One region of the Janthinobacterium sp. 1L-D-8-B-C4 genome, then DNA from elsewhere that is predicted to be linked to it. Evidence: predicted binding sites of a transcription regulator. Region 1 holds the regulator's gene; the other holds the start of a gene.

What was found. Region 1 encodes LexA, which represses DNA repair genes until DNA is damaged. Its sites were predicted from a motif close to ACTGTATNNNNATACAGT; they were not measured.
Region 2: a site for LexA is predicted at 2,591-2,608, ahead of AC0Z42_RS12935 (error-prone DNA polymerase). Genes of this name have one in related genera too.

The regions. Positions count from the first base shown of each region.
Region 1 is NZ_JBXAVX010000006.1:314,502-318,895, forward strand. Features, by position in the region: gene purF (amidophosphoribosyltransferase) at 1-600, shown strand, start outside; gene AC0Z42_RS13525 (cystathionine gamma-synthase family protein) at 709-1,950, shown strand; gene lexA (transcriptional repressor LexA) at 2,017-2,655, opposite strand; gene rpsF (30S ribosomal protein S6) at 2,932-3,321, shown strand; gene priB (primosomal replication protein N) at 3,339-3,638, shown strand; gene rpsR (30S ribosomal protein S18) at 3,665-3,955, shown strand; gene rplI (50S ribosomal protein L9) at 3,983-4,394, shown strand, end outside.
Region 2 is NZ_JBXAVX010000006.1:172,641-177,034, reverse strand. Features, by position in the region: gene AC0Z42_RS12935 (error-prone DNA polymerase) at 1-2,577, opposite strand, end outside; gene AC0Z42_RS12930 (MFS transporter) at 2,864-4,204, shown strand; gene AC0Z42_RS12925 (LysR family transcriptional regulator) at 4,173-4,394, opposite strand, start outside.

The DNA.
Region 1 (4,394 bases):
GCCATCCAGCTGGCCCTGGCGCTGAACATCGAGTACCGCGAAGGCTTCATCAAGAACCGCTATATCGGCCGTACGTTCATCATGCCGGGCCAGGCGGCGCGCAAGAAGTCGGTGCGCCAGAAGCTCAACGCGATTCCGTCCGAATTCAAGGACAAGGTCGTACTGCTGGTCGACGACTCCATCGTGCGCGGCACCACCAGCCGCGAAATCGTGCAGATGGCGCGCGAAGCCGGCGCCCGCAAGGTGATCTTCGCTTCGGCCGCACCACCGGTGATCTACCCGAACGTCTACGGCATCGACATGCCGACGCGCGATGAGCTGATCGCCTATGGCCGCACCACCGAAGAAGTGTGCCGCGAAATCACCGCCGATTACCTGGTCTACCAGGATATCGACGACCTGAAGCAGGCGATTGCCGACGTCAACCCGGCCCTGACCAACTTCGAAGCGTCGTGCTTTGACGGCGTCTACGTGACCGGCGACGTCTCGCAGGACTACCTGGACCGCCTGGAATATGCGCGCCACAATCCGAAGGCGGCAGCGCCCGAAGACACGCCGCGTTCCCAGCTGAACCTGAACCTGGCGACTACCGAAGCATAAGTAACCTGCCCGGCCTGCGCCGGGCTTTTTTTGGGGTCAGACCTTCAGGTCTGACCCCGGCATTTGCCTTGGGGTTGCGCGGCAAATCGAATATCCGGAATTTCATCGATGACCACCAAAAAAACCTACGGCTTTACCACCACCATCCTGCATAACGACCGCCGCAAGGGCATCGAGCACGGCTCGCTGCACAAGCCCGTGCATACTTCGGTTGCTTTCGGCTACAGTGACGCGCGCCAGCTGGCGTCCGTGTTCCAGGGCAAGGAGCCGGGCTTTCGCTACGGCCGCCAGGGCAACCCGACCGTCTCCGCACTGGAAGACAAGGTCAACCAGATGGAAGACGGTGTGGCCACCTTGTGCTTTGCCACCGGCATGGGTGCCATCGGTGCCGTTGTGCAATCCTTGCTGCGCGCCGGCGACCATGTGGTGTCGTCGGCCTTTTTGTTCGGCAATACCAACAGCCTGTGGCAGACGGTGACGGGGCAGGGCATCGGCGTGTCATTCGTCGACGCCACCGAAGTGGCTAACGTGGCCGCCGCCATCACGCCGCAAACGCGCATCGTGTTCGTTGAAACCATCGCCAACCCGCGTACGCAGATCGCCGACCTGGCAAAGATTGGCGAGCTGTGCCGCGAGAAAGGCATCCTGTATATCGTCGACAACACCATGACCACGCCCTACCTGTTCCGCCCGAAAGCGGTGGGCGCCGGCCTGGTGATCAATGCGCTGACCAAGTCGATCGGCGGCCACGGCAATGCGCTTGGGGGCAGCCTGACCGATACCGGTGTGTTCGACTGGACGCAGTACCCGAATATTTTCGAGAACTACAAAAAGGCGGCGCCGAAACAATGGGGCATTGCGCAGATCCGCGCCAAGGCCTTGCGCGACTTCGGTGCCTCGCTGGGGCCGGAAGCGGCGCATCATATTGCCGTGGGCGCCGAAACCATGGCCTTGCGCATGGACCGCACCTGCTCGAACGCGCTGGCGCTCGCTACCATGCTGCAAGCCGATCCGCGCGTGGCGGCCGTGCATTACCCGGGCCTGGCGTCGCACCCGCAGCACGCGCTGGCGTCCGAGTTGTTCCGCAGCTACGGTTCGCTGTTCAGTTTTGAATTGAAAGACGGCATCGACTGCTTCGATTTCCTCAATCGCCTGAACCTGGCGATACCGGCCAGCAACCTGGGCGACACGCGCACCCTGGTGATACCGGTCGCCCATACGATCTTCTACGAGATGGGTGCAGAACGCCGCGCCAGCATGGGCATTGCCGAGTCGCTGATCCGCGTTTCCGTCGGTATCGAGGATGAAGCCGACCTGCTCGATGATTTCAAGAGCGCGCTGGACGCGTAAACGCCTTCGGCAATAAAAAGGGCCGCAACAGCATTGCTGTGGCGGCCCTTTTTCACGTGCAGCAGTTTAATGCCAGCTGCGCATCAGGCCGACTGCCAGGCCTTCCAGGGCAAACTCGTCTTCCGGCGTCACGGTAATGACCTTGAAGTCGGGGTTTTCCGGGAACAGTTCGATCAGGGTGCCGGTTTTCTTGTAGCGCTTGACGGTGACTTCATCGCCGATGCGGGCTACGACGATCTGGCCGTTCTTGGCACTGTCGACTTTTTTTACGGCCAGCAGGTCGCCGTCCATGATGCCGGCGTCGCGCATCGACCAGCCGCGCACTTTCAGCAAAAAGTCGGGCTTGGCCGAAAACAGGGCCGGATCGACGTTGTAGCTCGCTTCCAGGTTTTCCTGCGCCAGGATGGGCGAACCGGCGGCCACGCGGCCGATCAGCGGCAGCGACATCAGCAGCGCGGCAGGCACCTTCGGCAGCGCCGGCTCGGCAAGCGAGGCGCCGATCAGGCGGATGCCGCGCGAGGTGCCCGGCGAAATCTCGATGGCGCCCTTGCGGGCCAGGGCCTGCAAATGCTCTTCGGCTGCATTGGCCGATTTGAAACCCAATTCATTGGCGATTTCGGCGCGGGTCGGAGGAAAACCCGTGTTTTCAATCGCGTCCTTGATCAGGTTCAGGATTTGTTCTTGTCGTGCTGTCAGCTTGATCATGGATGGTGGGTGCATAGTGAAATGCTGTCTATATGAACAGTCTGTATTTTTGTACAGTATCGCCGACTATGCAAGCGACTTTCGGCATTTTCGGCCGATTTCGATGGAAAAAGTCGCGCGCGAAGCAAAAATGCTGCGCTGGCGGGCGTTGCAGGCGCTGCATGGCAAGCAATGGTTGAACGGATTGCAAAAGGCGGTTATAATCTTCGGCTGACCTTCCCACACCCGTCTTGACGCCGGGGTGGGCGATTATCAATCCGACCTGAAGGAGTTTGCATGCGTCATTATGAAATAGTCTTTATCGTCCATCCGGACCAGAGCGAGCAAGTGCCCGCGATGATCGAACGCTACAAAGCCAGCGTAACCACCCGCGGCGGTTCGGTTCACCGCGTGGAAGATTGGGGCCGCCGTCAAATGGCTTACTCGATCCAGAAACTGCCTAAAGCACACTACATCTGCCTGAACATCGAATGCGACAACGAGACCCTGGTCGAGTTGGAAACAGCATTCAAATTCAATGATGCCGTGTTGCGTCACCTGACCGTTAAAATGAAGAAAGCTGAAACAGCTCCTTCGCCGATGATGAAATCGGTACAACGCGAAGATGCGGCCAAAAGCCACCGCACCGAAGCACCAGCAGCCGCTCCAGCCGCAGCAGCAGCCTGATTGACCAGGATCGTGCGCTGAACCAGTTACAAGTTACCGCCATCATTGCCGAGCGCGAAATATTGCGCTATACCCCGGCAGGGTTGCCGATCGTGAATGCAGTATTGCAGCACAGTTCGCAGCAGATGGAAGCCGGTATCGCCCGTTTGACCGAGTTTGAACTTGCCGCGCTTGCCGCTGGCGAAATCTCAGGCCGGTTCAGTCAGGCAAGCTTGGGCGGGGTGTATCAGTTCACGGGTTTCCTGGCCAGGAAAAGCCGCAACAGCAAGAGTTTGGTGTTTCACATCATTGATTTTAGTGCAGTCAGTTCTGACTAGCGCAATTTTAGATACAGGAGCCTAGAATGGCATTCGGTAAAAAGTTCGACAAAAACAAGCTCAAGCTTAAAGAAAAACGCAAACAGCAAAACCCACTGTTCAAACGCAAGAAGTTCTGCCGCTTCACCGCAGCACACGTTGAACAAGTTGACTACAAAGACGTTGACACGCTGAAAGACTTCGTCCAAGAAAACGGCAAGATCATGCCAGCACGCCTGACCGGTACCAAAGCGCACTACCAGCGCCAAGTTGACACCGCAATCAAGCGCGCTCGCTTCCTCGCGCTGCTGCCATACACCGATTTGCACCACGCTTAATCGGTCAGATATTCCTGGAGAAGAACTATGCAAATCATTCTGTTAGAAAAAGTTGTTAACGTCGGTAACCTCGGCGAAGTCGTCAAAGTCAAAGACGGTTACGCACGTAACTTCCTGATCCCGCAACGCCTGGCCCGTCGTGCTACCGCTACGGCGATCGCCGAATTCGAAGTCAAGCGCGCTGAACTGGAAAAAGCTGCTGCCGCCAAACTGGCTGCATCGCAAGCCCAGGGCGAAAAACTGAGCGGCCTGACCGTTCAAGTTGCTCAAAAAGCTGGCGTCGATGGCCGTCTGTTCGGTTCTGTCACCAACTTCGACATCGCTGAAGCGCTGACCAAGCAAGGTTTCGCTGTTGAAAAAGCACAAGTACGCATGCCTACCGGCCCGCTGAAAGTTGTTGGCGAGCACAACGTTTCGGTTGCCCTGCACACCGACGTGG
Region 2 (4,394 bases), 140 kb from region 1:
GGCGCGCCGCGCCAGGTCGGCCACGTCAACAAACATCGACATGGCGCGTGCGTCCTCAATGCGCTGGGCGGCCTCGGCCCGCATGCCGAACAGGGCATTGAAGCCGAGGCGCACTGCAGGCGCCGCCGCATCGCCTGCCAGCGCCGCCTCCCAGCCGCTGACGGCCACATCGACCGGGTAGACTTGCACGCCATGCCGGCGCGCATCCTGCACCAGTTGCGAGGGGCTGTAAAAGCCCATCGGCTGGCTGTTGAGCAAGGCGCACAGAAAGGCCGCCGGTTCATGGCATTTCAGCCAGGAACTGGCATAGGTCAAGAGCGCAAAGCTGGCCGCATGCGACTCGGGAAAACCATATTCGCCAAAGCCTTCGATCTGGCTGAAGATGGCTTCCGCAAATTCCCGTTCATACTTATTTTTGACCATCTTTTCGACGATACGTTCTTTGTAATTATTCAAGCCACCCTTGCGTTTCCAGGCCGCCATGGCGCGCCGTAACTGGTCCGCTTCGCCGGGCGTGAAATCGGCGGCGATAATTGCCACCTGCATTACCTGCTCCTGGAAAATCGGTATGCCCAGGGTGCGGCCCAGCGCCTTTTCCAGGCCCTTGGGATATACCACCGCCTCTTTTTTCTGGCGCCGCTGCAAATAAGGGTGGACCATGCCGCCCTGGATCGGGCCGGGGCGCACCAGCGCCACTTCGATCACCAAGTCATAGAATGTACGCGGGCGCAGCCGGGGCAGCATGCTCATCTGCGCGCGCGATTCGATCTGGAACACGCCGATGGTATCGGCCTCGCAGATCATGTCGTAGGTGGCCTTGTCTTCGGGCGGAATATCCTGCATCACGAACGGCTCGCCACGGCGTACGCTCACGATATCGAAGGCGCGGCGCAGCGCCGACAGCATGCCCAGCGCCAGCACGTCGACCTTCATCAGGCCCAGCTCTTCCAGGTCGTCCTTGTCCCACTCGATCACGCTGCGCTCTGCCATGGTGGCGTTTTCAATCGGCACCAGGCGCGACAGCTTGCCCTGCGCGATCACGAAGCCGCCCGGGTGCTGCGATAAATGGCGCGGAAAACCCAGCAGTTGCTGCGCCAGCGTGGCCCATTGCCGCGACAGCGGCGCCTCCGGGTCCAGCCCGCTTTCGGCCAGGCGGTTCAGCAGGTCGCGCTTGCCATCGAACCAGCGGTGCGCCTTGGCCACTTTCTCCACGATGGCCAGGTCCACGCCCAGCGCGCGGCCGCTGTCGCGCAAGGCGCTTTTCGGCCGGTAGCAAATCACCACGGCCGCCAGCGCGGCACGCCGCCGGCCATATTTGGCGTAGATATATTGAATCACTTCCTCGCGCCGCTGGTGCTCGAAGTCGACGTCGATATCGGGCGGCTCGTTGCGTTCGCGCGACATGAAACGCTCGACCAGCGAATTGCCGCGCGCCGGGTCCACTTCCGTGATGTGCAGGCAATAGCAGACGGCCGAGTTGGCAGCCGAGCCGCGGCCCTGGCACAGGATGGCTTGCGAACGGGCAAAGCGCACGATGTCGTAGACGGTCAGGAAATACGGCTCGTATGCCAGGTCGGCGATCAGTTCCAGCTCATGCTCGATCTGTTCTTGCACATGGGCCGGTATGCCCAGCGGAAAACGCGTGCGCGCGCCATGGTAGGTTTCTTCGCGCAAGTAAGTGGCCGGCGTATGGCCGGGCGGCACCAGTTCATCGGGGTATTCATAGCGCAAGGTGTCGAGGGAAAAATCACACTGGCTGGCGATGCCCACAGTTTCGGCCAGCGCCTGCGGCGGATACACATTGCCCAGGCGCAGCCGCGTACGCAGATGCTGTTCCGCGTTTTGCGCCAGCGCATAACCGCACTCGGCCACCGGCTTGCCCACGCGCACCGCGCACAGGGTGTCGAGCAAGGGCTTGCGCGAACGCACATGCATGCATACATGGCCAACCGCCGCCACCGGCAAGCCCTGCGCCCTTGCCGCCGCTTGCACGGCCAGGCGGTGCGCATCGTCCTGCGCGCGCAGCAGCAGGTTCAGGCCAAGCCAGTTGCGCTCTTTTTGTTCTCCTCCGTCTTCCTCCATGGCAAAGGTGGCCCGCATCCACGCGCCCTGCTCTTGCAAGGCGTCGGCATCGGCCGGATAGCTGGGCAGCAAGATCATCAGGCAGCCGGGCAAGCCTTTCAAATGCGCAAACTCGGCCGACGGCGCGGCGAAATCGTCGGGCGTGAGCAGATAGCGCCCCTTGGCCGCGCGCGTGCGCGCCATGGTGATCAGCTCGGACAAGTTGCCATAGCCTTCGCGGTTTTTCGCCAGCGCCAGCAGCGACCAGGCGGCGCTGCCGTCGGCATGCGTCAAATGAAAATGGGCGCCGATAATCAAGGGGAATTTCGCCCGTTTGGCCACGCCATGGGCGCGCACCACGCCGGCCAGCGAACACTCGTCAGTGATGGCCAGCGCACGGTAGCCCAGCTCGATGGCGCGCGCCACCAGCTCCTGCGCATGCGAAGCGCCATGCAGAAAGCTGAAGTTGGTCAGGCAGAACAACTCAGCGTAATCGGGCAAGCTCGCGACCGCCATGATGTACCTCAACACTGTATATAAACACAGTAATTATACTCAAGTCAAAACAGGCACCCGCTTTTGCCAGAGCTTGCCCTTGAGATGGGCTTGCCGGTTCTTGTCGCCTCATCGGCAAAGACCAGAATGCGCACCATTCATAACTGGTATGACCGAAATGCGATTTACATATATCCCCGCCAATTCTAGGATGCCTGACGTGCACCAGCCATCCGGCTGCACAGCGGCGCCAGCCGGCAAGCCCATGCCATCAGGCAGGGCTCAACGAAGATCAAGGGGACTATCCATGTATAACGCCATTACCGGGGCCAGCGCGGCGGCGCCGGCCACCGCTGCGGATGCGGACAATGCGCTCTACCGCAAGGTATCGGGCCACATTATTCCGTTTCTGTTCGTCTGCTACGTTATTTCCTTCCTCGACCGCATCAACATCGGGTTTGCCCAGTTGCAGATGAAGCAGGATCTTGGTTTCAGCGACGCGATGTACGGACTGGGCGCGGCGGCTTTCTACGTTGGCTATGTCTTGTTCGAGGTGCCGAGCAATCTGCTGCTGGCGAAATATGGCGCGCGCAAGACCTTCGTGCGCATCATGCTGCTATGGGGCGCCGCCTCCGTCTCGATGGCGTGGGTATCGACGCCGACACAGTTTTATCTCCTGCGCTTTACCTTGGGCGTGTTCGAGGCCGGCTTCTTCCCCGGCATCGTGCTCTACCTTACCTACTGGTACCCGCCGCTGCGGCGCGCCTCGGTGCTGTCCTTTTTCTTTGCCGGCGTGGCGGTGGCGGGCGTCATCGGTGGCCTGGTGTCGGGCTGGATCATGCGTGACATGGCCGGCGTGCTGGGGTTCAGGGGCTGGCAATGGATGTTCGCGCTGGAAGGCGCGCCTGCGCTGGTGCTGGCGGTGATCGCCTTCTTTTATCTCGATGATTTCCCGCACGATGCCAAGTGGCTCAGCAGGCAGGAAAAAGCCCGCCTGGCGGACAACCTCGCCGACGATGCGCCGGCCACCGGCAGCGGCGCGGCCCGCGGCGCTGCCTGGTTCAGCAACCCGCGCGTTTATCTGTATGCCTTCATCTACTTTGCGCTGACCTGCGGTTCGCTGACGCTGAGTTTCTGGATGCCGCTGATGATCCGCGATTTCGGCGTGCAAGACGTGGTGATGGTCAGCCTGTACTCGGTCATTCCGAACGCGATCGGCGCCGTCGGCGTAATCCTGATCGCCCGCCTTGCCGACCGCAGGGCGCAGCACGGCAAGTTCTTCGCGGTCTGCACCGTCGGTGGTGCGCTGGCCCTGGCGGCCCTGACCACACATCCGTCCAGCCTGGCGCTGGCACTGCTGCTGCTGTCGCTGGCAACCACGCTGATCTTCTCGGCATTGCCGATATTCTGGGCCATGCCGACAGCGCTGCTGCCGCGCGAAGGGCGCGCGGGAGGCATCGCGATGATCAGCAGTTGCGGCATCACCAGCGGCATCGTTGCACCATGGGCGATTGGCCAGATCAAGACGGCCACCGGCAGCATGGACATCGCGCTCTATATCCTGGCGGTGCTGCTGGCCGTGAGCGCTGCGGTGCTGCTGGCGAGCCTGGCCAGGCCTATTCCGGATGCTGATCGAACGCCTCCTTGACCTGCTTGCGCAGCCAGTTGTTGGCGGCGTCGTGCTGGAAGCGCGGATGCCAGTACTGGCGGATGCCGAAGGCCGGCACCACCACTGGCGTCTCGACCACCTTGATGCTGCGATAGCCGGCAAAGCGGCTGGCCAGCTCGCGCGGCACGGTGGCGATCAGGTCGGCATTGGCCTCGATGATCATCGGCAC